2 linked regions of the Immundisolibacter sp. genome follow. The protein of the gene in region 2 binds, or shares a complex with, the protein of the main gene of each other region. Links are inferred from orthologs where the notes say so. Each region holds a gene or a part of one and is shown on either strand. Other genes may lie near its edges.

Evidence for each region. Proteins that work in one complex are often made in the same cells at the same time.
Region 1: the proteins of hfq (region 2) and H5U26_RS13610 are in contact, whole or in part, in a crystal structure (PDB 3VU3), measured with the Escherichia coli proteins. The link is inferred for Immundisolibacter sp. from one-to-one orthologs.

Annotation. Positions count from the first base shown.
Region 1 is NZ_JACIZD010000018.1:40,336-45,934, reverse strand. What follows is about bases 1,446-4,422. They hold H5U26_RS13610 (catalase), read right to left. Parts: upstream 3,997-4,422; coding sequence 1,894-3,996; downstream 1,446-1,893. Other genes in these bases: H5U26_RS13605 (sodium:alanine symporter family protein), read right to left, coding at 4,262-4,422; H5U26_RS13615 (DUF3008 family protein), read right to left, coding at 1,617-1,805. Also shown: H5U26_RS13620 (hypothetical protein), read right to left, coding at 1-904; more of H5U26_RS13605, read right to left, coding at 4,423-5,599.
Region 2 is NZ_JACIZD010000002.1:272,876-278,310, reverse strand. Bases 13-2,799 are described here. They hold hfq (RNA chaperone Hfq), read right to left. Parts: upstream 1,645-2,799; coding sequence 1,381-1,644; downstream 13-1,380. Other genes in these bases: H5U26_RS05095 (CinA family nicotinamide mononucleotide deamidase-related protein), read left to right, coding at 2,799-2,799; miaA (tRNA (adenosine(37)-N6)-dimethylallyltransferase MiaA), read right to left, coding at 1,783-2,700; hflX (ribosome rescue GTPase HflX), read right to left, coding at 24-1,295. Also shown: more of H5U26_RS05095, read left to right, coding at 2,800-4,055; H5U26_RS05090 (ATP-binding protein), read left to right, coding at 4,156-5,435. UniProt on the Escherichia coli protein: RNA chaperone that binds small regulatory RNA (sRNAs) and mRNAs to facilitate mRNA translational regulation in response to envelope stress, environmental stress and changes in metabolite concentrations.

The DNA of each region.
Region 1 (5,599 bases), on a different replicon or contig from region 2:
CGTCGTCGACTACTGCTCCGCTCAGGGCAGCCAACTCGACATGGCGAAGGTCGCTAATCACATTGTATGCATCTTCTGACGAGTAATTCGCCTTCGGCTTAACCAAGCGCCTTCCGATCGATGGTACGGAACCATGCACGTCATCAAAGAGGGCAGAAAATATGGCTAGGCAAATTAGCGCGTTGGGAATCACTCCGTGCTTGAGCGAAAGCTCAAGGATTTTGTCCCGTACTTTAGCCTCTGACCTTCGAGATACTCGTTCGACAATCAGAGGCACCGCATCCAACAAAAAGCGGGCGTCGCGCTCTCCTCGAACGACAAGAGCCTCAAGCTGTGCGTATGCGGCTTCTGCATGCGCTTCGTGGAACGCGATGATGGTAGCGTCAGGAAACGCTTGGACCAGTTCTCGCCTGCCCTCCAAAAATGACTGTTCGAATTCTTCCTTGGTTGGTATACGCCTGCGTGCACCCTCGTATGCATACGGGAGAGGGTTGAAAATGGCAGCACCACCCTGGAAGAAATTTGTCCACCATTCGAACGTCGCATCTCCATCCCTGGCGCCGTGCTCACGGATTCGACGAAGGGTGCTGACAACATTGCGATCAAGCAGAAACCGTTGAGGCAATACGAAGGGCAAAGGTAGCCAGCCACCTGCCACCAACGCGTATGGCGTTGGTGCCATAGTTAAGTGCAGTGTCATCGAGACGTCTAGCTGTCCCTCTTGTTTAACGCCGTCAAACTTGGCACCCCTTCCGCGGAATCGGAACTGAAGCCCTGCAGAGCGGTCGGCCTGAATCTTCCAGAGGTCAATCACCCCCAGCGGCTGGAATGCCACAGGGGTCACTACGACTGTTTGGCCGTCGTCAAGTTCGCATCGGATGCGCGGATGCAGTACATCTGCCATGTGGAGCCTGACGCTCGGACTCAGGGGGGCGCGACCACGCATCAAGCGCGGCGAGCACTATAAAGAAAAGAAGCATACACATTCGCCGCGCGCTGCGGTGCTACGGCTCGCGCGCAATAAGCCTGTTGGGGGGAGCCTGCGAACCCCAACAGGTCACGATAGGTCATGACCTGTCGTGACAAGCGCTGCGCTTGGCGGCGATCCACCCACGCCGTTCTGGCTGGGGCGGCACGCGCTTGAAGGAAACTGAATAAATCCATCCTGGATTTTCCAGCGCCCGCTATCCGGAAATAGCCTTGTAACGCAGCTTTTCTGCGCGATGATCGCCCGGCGAAGCCGGGCTCCTGCAGTTCGCCGATGGCTCGCAATCTTTAATTCGGCTATCCGGGCTCCCCGGGCCGGCTTGGCCGCGGCTGCCTCACTCCAGCCAGTCGGGCGTCGGCAGGCCTTTCTCACGCAGAAAGGCCGGGTTCCACAGCTTGTTCTGGTAGCGCTGGCCGTAGTCGCACAGCAGCGTGACGATGGTGTGGCCCGGCCCGAGTTCCCGCGCCAGGCGCCGCGCGCCGGCCAGCCCGTAGGTTGGGGTGAGCTTGCGAACCCCAACAGATCATGACAAGCGAGGCAATGGAAAAAAATTTCGATATTGGCGTCCGGATACAATAGCCGGGCGCTAGCAATTCGACGTGTCCCTGACGGAACTGCTTCGCCGATATCACGACTTCGATGCATGATCGGGCTTGCCCTTCTGCTTTGTTGCCGCCATGTCATGAAGCTCTCCTTCGCTCATGGATTTATACATGGACTTGGATGAGCCTTTCAGGTCAGCGACCTTCTTTTTGCCGCGCTTGGCCGCAAGCGCTGCGCCGGCGGCCATTTGCTGGGATTTGGATTTGGCTGGCATTTGAATATCTCCATGCTATTGATAAGGGGGTGCCGCTTCGAATCGATTTGCCATCGTATCTTTAGCGGCACCCCGGTCACCCGTGCCGTTATGCCAACATGCGCACACTGGGCTCACGGTCCCAATAGCGTGTGCCGGCGGCTTTGACGAATGCCTTGTCCGCCGGTACCACGCCGGCATCCGGCTTGACACCCGCCTTGTCGAGCAGGGGTTTTGCTTCCGGCGTATGGCCGATTGCCTTCAGATGGCCGAAGGCGTCCATCATGAACTGGATGGCCGCCGCCTCATTCATCAACATGTCGCAGCCTTCCTTGGACAGGACTACGGCAATGGCATCGACCATGACCGAGGGGCAGCCGGCGAGTTGGGCATCCGCCTTGCGCAAGGAACCGTCTGACATTTTCGCGCCGCCGACCCGGGGTGCAATGATCAGGGGTCGGGCGCCCGCTTCGCCAACGGCTGCAACCAGATCGGCCACGCACTTCGCATCCGACCCGTCCGCGATCAGAATGCCAACCGTGCGGCCTTCCAGCGTGACGAGCTGACGCGGGCCGCCGATGATCCGCAGCGCCGGGGACAGATCGAGATCCTGCACCGGCGCCGCGGTCTTCGAAGCCTTGGGCACGCTCGCGTTGAGGCCCTTCGCCACCCGGCCGGCCAGATCAGGGTCGACGTTGACGAGGTTGGAGAGCATGCGCGTGCGCACGTGCTCCAGTTCCACCTTGGACAGCTCGAAGACCAGCGCCGAGGCCAGATGCGCCTGCTCCGGCTTGGCCAGCGAGCGAAAGAACAGCCGTGCCTGGCTGTAATGGTCGGCGAAGCTCTCCGGCCTGATGCGCAGCTTGTCGCCCTCTTCGTCACGCTCGGCGCGACCCTCGAAGGTCTTGAAGCCGGTAACCGGGCATTCGCGCGGGCCAGTTTCTTCGCCGGCAGCATCGAGGCTGTTTGGCTCGTAGCTGGCGCGGCCCTCGGGCTGAAGCATTTGCATCTGCCCGTCGCGCTGAAAGTTCATCACCGGGCATTTGGGCGCATTGACGGGAATCTGGTGAAAATTGGCGGTGCCCAGTCGGCTCTTTTGCGTATCGAGATAGGAGAACAGCCGGCCCTGGAGCAAGGGGTCGTTGGTAAAGTCGATTCCGGGCACAACGTTGGCCGGGCAATAGGCAACCTGTTCGGTTTCGGCAAAGAAATTGTCGGGCCAGCGGTCCAGCACCATCCGCCCGACAATGCGGATTGGCAACACCTCTTCCGGAATGATCTTGGTCGGGTCCAGCACGTCAAAGGGCAATGCATCGGCAAACTTTTGATCAAAGGCCTGAATGCCGAACTCCCATTCCGGATAATCACCACGGGAGATGGCCTCGAACAGGTCGCGGCGGTGGAAATCGGGATCCGCGCCGGCGATCTTTACCGCCTCGTCCCACAGCGTCGATTGCAGGCCCTGTTTCGGCTTCCAGTGGAATTTAACAAAGGTCGACTTGCCGTTGGCATTCACCAGCCTGAAGGTGTGGACGCCGAAGCCCTCGATCGTGCGCAGCGACCGCGGGATGGTGCGATCCGACATTGCCCACATGATCATGTGAGTCGATTCTGGCATCAGCGAGATGAAATCCCAGAACGTATCGTGCGCGCTGGCCGCCTGTGGAAAGCCACGGTCGGCCTCCATCTTTACCGAGTGGATCAGGTCCGGGAACTTGATCGCATCCTGGATGAAAAACACGGGAATATTGTTGCCGACCAGGTCCCAGTTACCTTCGCGGGTATAGAACTTGACGGCGAAGCCGCGTACGTCGCGCGGCGTATCGACAGAGCCCGCGCCGCCGGCGACGGTCGAAAAGCGGGTGAAGACCGGCGTCTTTTCGCCGGCCCGCTGAAACAGGTCAGCCTTGCTGATATCCGAAAGCGACTCGTAGAGTTCGAAATAGCCATGCGCGGCCGAGCCGCGGGCATGGACGATGCGCTCGGGAATGCGCTCATGGTCGAAGTGGAAGATTTTCTCGCGCAGCACGAAGTCTTCGAGCAATACCGGGCCGCGTTCACCCGACTTGAGCTGGTTTTGATTGTCCGAGACGCGGATACCCTGGTTGGTGGTCAGGTGGCCTTCCGGGTCGTGGCTCCCTTTGGCAGGCACGCGTTGATGCGTCTCGCCGCCTTTGCCTGTTTCCACGTCGTGATTGCTGGGCGTAGCCATCGGAATTTTCCTCGTCGCTGCAGGGGGTACTCGGTTCGACCCTTGGGCTCCGCGACAGTTCTTGCGTCTGGGGACTTATGACGACCAACGTGCCCCCGCCCCCGCTAAAAAAAGGCAGAAGCAGGACATGGACGCGGGCCTCCCGCTTGAGACAGCCCGTTCTTCTACGGTCGACCGAACCAGGCCAGGCCTCGCGCGCCACCGGCAGGCCGCGGACGGCCGACGAGGATGGTTACATGGGCCACGTCAGCCGGCGGGCGGCAAGCTAATCCAGTTGCACCGGCACCGGGGCGCCGGCAATCCCGCGCTCGGCCGCGAAGTACTCGCGCGTCAGCCCGACGATCACCGGGCTGAGCAGCAGTATCGAGATCAGATTGGGAATCGCCATCAGGGCGTTCAGGGTGTCGGCCACCAGCCAGGCGAAGTCCAGGCTGAGCACCGCCCCGAAGAACACCATCACGGTCCATAAAATCCGAAACGGCTTCTCGGACACGGTGCCGACCAGGTATTCCCAGCACTTCTCGCCGTAATAGCTCCAGCCCAGAATGGTGGTGAACGCGAACAGCGACAGCGTCACCGCCAGCAGGTATTTGCCGATGCCCGGCATGCCCGCCTCGAAGGCGGCGGAGCTGAGCACGGCGCCGGTTGCGCCGGAGCTCCACACGCCGCTGACCATGATCGCCAGACCGGTCATCGTGCACACGATGATGGTGTCGATGAAGGTGCCCATCATGCCGATCAGGCCGGAATAGACCGGGTTGCTGGTGGCGCCCGCAGCCTGTGCGATGCCGGCGGTGCCCAGGCCGGCTTCGTTCGAGAAGATGCCGCGCGCCACGCCTTTTTGAATCGCCATCAGAACGGTCGAACCCAGAAAGCCGCCGGTGGCAGCAGTCGGGTTGAAGGCCTGCGTGAAGATCAGCGCCAACGCCTGCGGAATGCGGTCGGCGAACACATACAGCACCACCGCCACGCAGCCCAGGTAGAGCAGGCACATGAACGGCACCAGGTATTCGGCGACACGCCCGATGCGCCTGATGCCGCCCAGCAGCACCGCGCCGGTGATCGCTGCCATCACCACGCCGGTCACCCAGGTCTGGACGCCGAAGGCGTTGTGGATGGCGCTGGAGATGCCGTTGGCCTGCACCATGTTGCCGATGCCAAACCCCGCCAGGCCGCCAAAGATCGCAAAGGACGTACCCAGCCAGCGCCAGCGTTTGCCAAGCCCATTCTTGATGGCGTACATGGGGCCGCCGGCGTGTTCGCCGTTGGCGTCCACCTCGCGGTACTTCACCGCCAGCACGACCTCGGCGTATTTGGTGGCCATGCCGACCAGGGCCGTCATCCACATCCAGAACAGCGCCCCCGGCCCGCCGACGGCGATGGCCGTGGCCACACCGGCAATGTTGCCGGTGCCGATGGTTGCCGACAGGGCGGTCATCAGCGCCGCGAAAGGCGAGATCTCGCCCTCGCCGGCGGCGCCCGGTTGGCGGCTTTTCCACACCATGCGAAATCCGTGGCCGATCCTGAAAATCGGCATGAAGCCGAGCCGCAGCTGCAGATACAGGCCCGTGCCCAGGATCAGCACGATCATCGGCACGCCCCA
Region 2 (5,435 bases):
CGGGGGGCCGGCGTTGGGGGCGCTTATTGTTCCACAGGTCGCGCGCTGGCCGGCAGGGCCTCGGCGGCGACCAGCAGTGGCGTCAGCTGCCCCAGTTCGCGGCGGCGGATGTCGAACTCCACCTGCCAGCCGCCGTCGGCGTCGAACTGCTCGTGCCGCACCTGCGCCAGGCGAAACACCTGCGCGCGCAGGCGCCCGTCGCAACGGGGCAGGTGCAGGCTCTGGTGCGAGATGCCGTCCGCAAAGCGCTCGCCGATGGCGTCCCGCAGCAGATCCAGACCCGCGCCGCTGCGTGCCGACAGCCACACCCGCTCGGGGCCGCCCAGCTCGCCGCCGCTGCGCAGCGGCCCGCGGGCGGTCAGATCGATCTTGTTCATGACCTCGATCTGCGGGATGTCACCGGCGCCGATGTCCTGCAACACGCCGTTGACCTGCTGCAGCATCAGCTGGCGCTGGTCGTCGCGGGAGGCGTCCACCACGTGCAGCAGCAGGCTGGCGCTGCGGACCTCTTCCAGCGTGGACCGAAACGCCGCCACCAGGTCGTGCGGCAGGCGGCGCACGAAGCCGACCGTGTCGACCAGCACCAGCGGCTCGCAGTCCGGCAGTTCCAGGCGGCGCAGGGTGGAGTCGAGCGTGGCGAACAGCAGGTCGGCGGCGAACACGTCGGCCGCCGTCAGCGCGTTGAACAGCGTCGACTTGCCGCTGTTGGTGTAACCGACCAGCGCCACCGTGGGTGTTTCGCTGCGCGTGCGCTGACGGCGGCTGTTGATGCGCTGGCCGACCAAGCGTTCCAGGCGCGTTTCGAGCTGGCGCAGGCGCGCGCGCAGCAGGCGACGGTCGGTTTCCAGCTGGCTCTCGCCGGGACCGCGCAGGCCGATGCCGCCTTTCTGGCGCTCGAGGTGGGTCCAGCCGCGCACCAGGCGGGTGGACAAATGGCGCAGCTGCGCCAGTTCGACCTGCAGCTTGCCCTCGTGCGAGCGCGCGCGGCGGGCGAAGATGTCCAGGATCAGGCCGATGCGGTCCACCACCTGGCACTTGAGCAGGCGCTCCAGGTTGCGCTCCTGCGACGGGCTGAGTGGGTGATTGAAGATGACCAGTTCGGCGCAGGTGTCGGCCACCAGCAGCGCCAGTTCGGCCGCCTTGCCGCTGCCGATGAACAGCGCCGGGTCGACCTGCGCGCGCCGGCAGGTGAGGGTGCCCACCACCTGGCCGCCGGCGGCGCGTGTCAGTTCCAGCGCCTCGGCCAGGTCGTCCTCGAGCGGGATGTCGGCGCCGGGCAGTTCGACCGCCACCACGATGACCCGCTGCGCGGGCGCCGCCGTTGCCCCGTTCGCACCTGCCGGGGTGGGCAGGGCGGGCGCGGCGGGGTCGGTGGTCAGCTTAAGAATCGCTTGCCTCCTGGGTGACCGCTTCCTCACCCTCGACCACGGTCGGAACGCGCACCGGCCGCCCTGGCACCACGGTCGAGATGGCGTGCTTGTAGATCATCTGCGATACGGCGTTCTTGAGCACCACGACGTACTGGTCGAAGGCCTCGACATGGCCCTGCAGCTTGATGCCGTTGACCAGGAAGATGGAGACCGGAATGTGCTCCTTGCGCAGCTGGTTCAGGAACGGATCCTGCAGGCCCTGGGATTTTTTCATTTGTGTAGTCCTCGCGTGTGAACAGGCCATGGCGGCTGGCCCGCATCGTCAGTGTAGCAATATGGGTGCCCGCCGCCGCCGGTTCAAGGTGGCCGGCGACCGTCGATTCGACCGCGCCGCGATGCGCGCGTTCGCCGCTCAGGCGGCGCCCTTGCCGATCAGGGCACAGACCCGGTCGAGCACGCCGCGGCCCGCCGGGTTCAGCCAGTGCCCGTGCGGGTCGCCGCGCAGCCAGGTCAGCTGGCGCTTGGCGTACTGGCGGCTGGCGGTCTTGGCGGCTTCGACCAGGGTCGGGTAATCGATTTCACCGGCCAGATGGCTCCACATCTGGCGGTAGCCGACCGCCCGCAGGGCCGGCAGATCGCGGCTGTAGCCGGCCGCCCGCAAGCGCGCGACCTCGTCCTGCAGGCCGGCGGCGAGCATGGCCTCGAGGCGCGCATCGACGGCCGCGTACAGCGTGGCCCGGGCCGGCGGCGCCAGGATCAGGCGCAGTGCAGGCGGGCTTGCGATCGTCGCGGCCTGCGCCTGCCAGGCACTGAGCGGCCGGCCGGTGAGACGGTACACCTCCAGGCCGCGACTGATGCGCTGGCGATCGGCCGGGGCGATGCGCGCCGCCGCTGTCGGATCGACGCCGGCCAGCTCCGCGTGCAACGCCGGCCAGCCGCGCGCGGCGGCTTCGTCCTCGAGCGCCAGCCTGAGCTGCGGATCGGCGGCCGGCAGCGTCGCCAGGCCCCGTTCCAGTGCGCGAAAGTACAGGAAGGTGCCGCCGACCAGCAGCGGCACGTGGCCGCGGGCCTCGATCTGCGCGATCAGGCGCAGCGCGTCGTCGCGAAATTCGCCCGCCGAGTAGGGCTGGTCCGGATCGCGGATGTCGATCAGGTGGTGCGGCACGGCGGCGCGCGTGGCGGCGTCGGGCTTGGCGGTGCCGATGTCCATGCCCCGATACACCTGGCCGGAGTCCACGCTGACGATCTCGCACGGCAGGCGGCCGGCGATGGCCAGCGCCAGCGCCGACTTGCCGGAGGCGGTCGGACCGAGCAGAAAAACGGCGGGCATGGCGTGGGGGCGGGCGGCGGGGCGCGAAGTTTACGGCGCGCGAAGGCGCACGGCATACTGCCCGGCGTTGTCCGGCCCTTCACCCGCGAGCGTCCAGCGTGAGTATTCCCAGACTGACCGCCTGCATCGTCAGTACCGGCGAGGAGGTGCTGCGGGGTGAACTGATCGACAGCAACAGTGCCGAGCTGGCGCGCCAGCTGGGGGAGGCTGGCTTTGAGATTCAGCTCATGCTCACGGCCGGAGACCGGCGCGCGGATCTGGATTTTGTCCTGCGCACGGCACTGGACCGCGCCGGCTGGGTGTTCATGACCGGCGGCCTGGGGCCGACCGAGGACGACCTGACCGCCGAGGTGGTGGCGCAGCTGGCGCAGGTGCCGCTGCAGTTCGATCTGCCAAGCTGGCAGCACGTGGAGCGCCGCTTCGCCGAGTTCGGCATCCCGCTGACCGAGAACAACCGCAAGCAGGCGATGTTCCCGGCCGGGGCGCAGATTCTGGCCAATCCCAACGGCACCGCGCCGGGCTTCGTGGCGAGCCTCTCGCTGGCCGACGGCGAACGGCGCATCGTCGCTCTGCCCGGGCCGCCGCGCGAGATGCAGCCCATGCTGCGCACCTTCCTGGCCAGCCTGCCGCAGGCGCGCAAGGCATCGCACAGCTTCATGCGTTTTCTGGGTATCGGCGAGTCCAGTCTGGCCGCGGCCATGCGGCCGTGGGCCGACCAGAACATCGAGCTCGGCTACCGGGCCATCTTCCCGGAACTGGAACTGAAGCTGTACGACGCCAGCGAGGCGCAGATCCGCAGCCTGCGCGCCTTCGCGCTGGAGAATTTCGCCGACTACCTGCTCGATTTCAGCGCCTTGAGCACGCCCGAGCTGTTCGCGCGCTATCTGACCGAAACCGGCCAGACCTTCGCCGTGGCCGAGTCCTGCACCGGCGGCCTGGTCGGCAAGATCATCACCGATCTGCCGGGCGCATCGGCCTATTTCCTGGGCGGCGTGGTCAGTTACGCCAACAGCGCCAAGCACGACCTGCTGGGTGTGGATGCGGCCACGCTGGCCGAGCACGGCGCGGTCAGCGAGCCGGTGGCGCAGCAGATGGCGCGTGGCGTGCGCGAGCGCTTCGGCGCCGACATCGGCCTGTCGATCACCGGCATTGCCGGCCCGGACGGCGGCACGGACCAGAAGCCGGTCGGCACCGTCTGGCTGGGCCGGGCGGATGCCCACGGCTGCTGCGCCCGTCACCGGCAGTTCGTGCGCGGGCGCGAATGGGTGCGCACCTTTGCCGCTCACGACGGCCTGCGCTGGCTGATGCGCGACTGGCTGCAGGCGCGCTGGCGGGCTGCCGTCGGCGGTGGCTGAGGGCACGCGCCAGCGCCCCGGGCCGGCGCCGGCACGCGGATCCCGGCACCGTCGGGCGCGGGCCGGCGGCGACTCCGAAGCGGCTGCCGAACGCCCCTTCGTGGATTTTTCGGGCGAGGGTCCCAGCAGTGCGCTGGTCGGACTGGCGGGGGAGGATCCGCAGGATCGGCTCACCTGGCGTCCGCTGTTCTGGTTCAACCTGCTGCGGCTTGGCAGCGCCGGGATGCTGCTGGGCCTGAGTCTGCTGCAGCCGCCGTTGAAGCCGCTGGGCAGCGCCGAGCCGCACCTGTATCGCCTGGCCGCTGTGGCCTACCTGACCGGCGCCGTGCTGGGCCTGGTGGCGCTCGCGCTGCGCTGGCCGCGCTTCAATCTGCAAGTCACTCTGCTGGTCGCGGCCGATGTTGCGGCCATCACCGTGCTCACCCACGCCAGCGGCGGGCTTGCCAGCGGGCTTGGCATCCTGCTGGTGGTGGTGGTGGCCGGTGGCGGCCTGCTGGTGTCCGGCCGGCTGGCCTTTCTGTATGCCGCCCTGGCCGCCCTGGCGGTGCTCGGCGAGAGCCTGTACCGGGTCAATGTGCTCGACCTGGCGCCGACCTACACCCAGGCCGGCCTGCTGGGCGCCACCTGTTTCGCGGCCGCCGTGCTGGCTTTCGAGATGGCGCGTCGGGTGCGGCGCAGCACCCTGCTGGCCAGCGATCGGCGGGCCGAGGCGCTGGCGCTGGTGCGCCTGAACGACGAGATCATCCAGCGCATGCAGACCGGGGTCCTGGTCATCGACGCGGCGCAGCGCATCCGTCTCGCCAACGGCTCGGCGGCGCGCCTGCTCGGACGCCGCATCGGCCCCGCCAGCCGGCTGCCGGAAGTGGCGCCGCAGCTGGATCGGGCACTGACCCTGTGGCGGGGTGGCCAGGAGCCCCCGCCCGGCAGCCCCGCCGATGCCTGGGTGCCGCGCTTCGCATCGCTTGGCAGCGGTCAGTCCGCCGATGTGCTGATCTTCCTGGACGATACGGCGACCCTGAACCAGCAGGCGCAGCTGCTGAAGCTGGCCGCGCTCGGTCGCCTGGTGGCCAGCATCGCCCATCAGGTGCGAAACCCGCTGGGCGCCATCAGCCACGCGGCCCAGCTGCTGGGCGAGGACGCCCGCCTGGGCGCCGATCAGCAGCCGCTGGTGTCCATCCTGTTGCGCCAGAGCGAGCGTGTGAACCGCATCATCGAGGAGGTGCTGGCGCTCGGCCGGCCGCAGCGGGTGGAGACCGAGTTGCTGGAGCTCGGGCCCTGGCTGGGGCAGGTCATCGATGCCTACTGCGCCAGCCACGAGGTGCCGCGCAGCGCCATTGCACTGAGTGTCGAGTCGGACATGGTGACGCGCGGCGCGCCGGG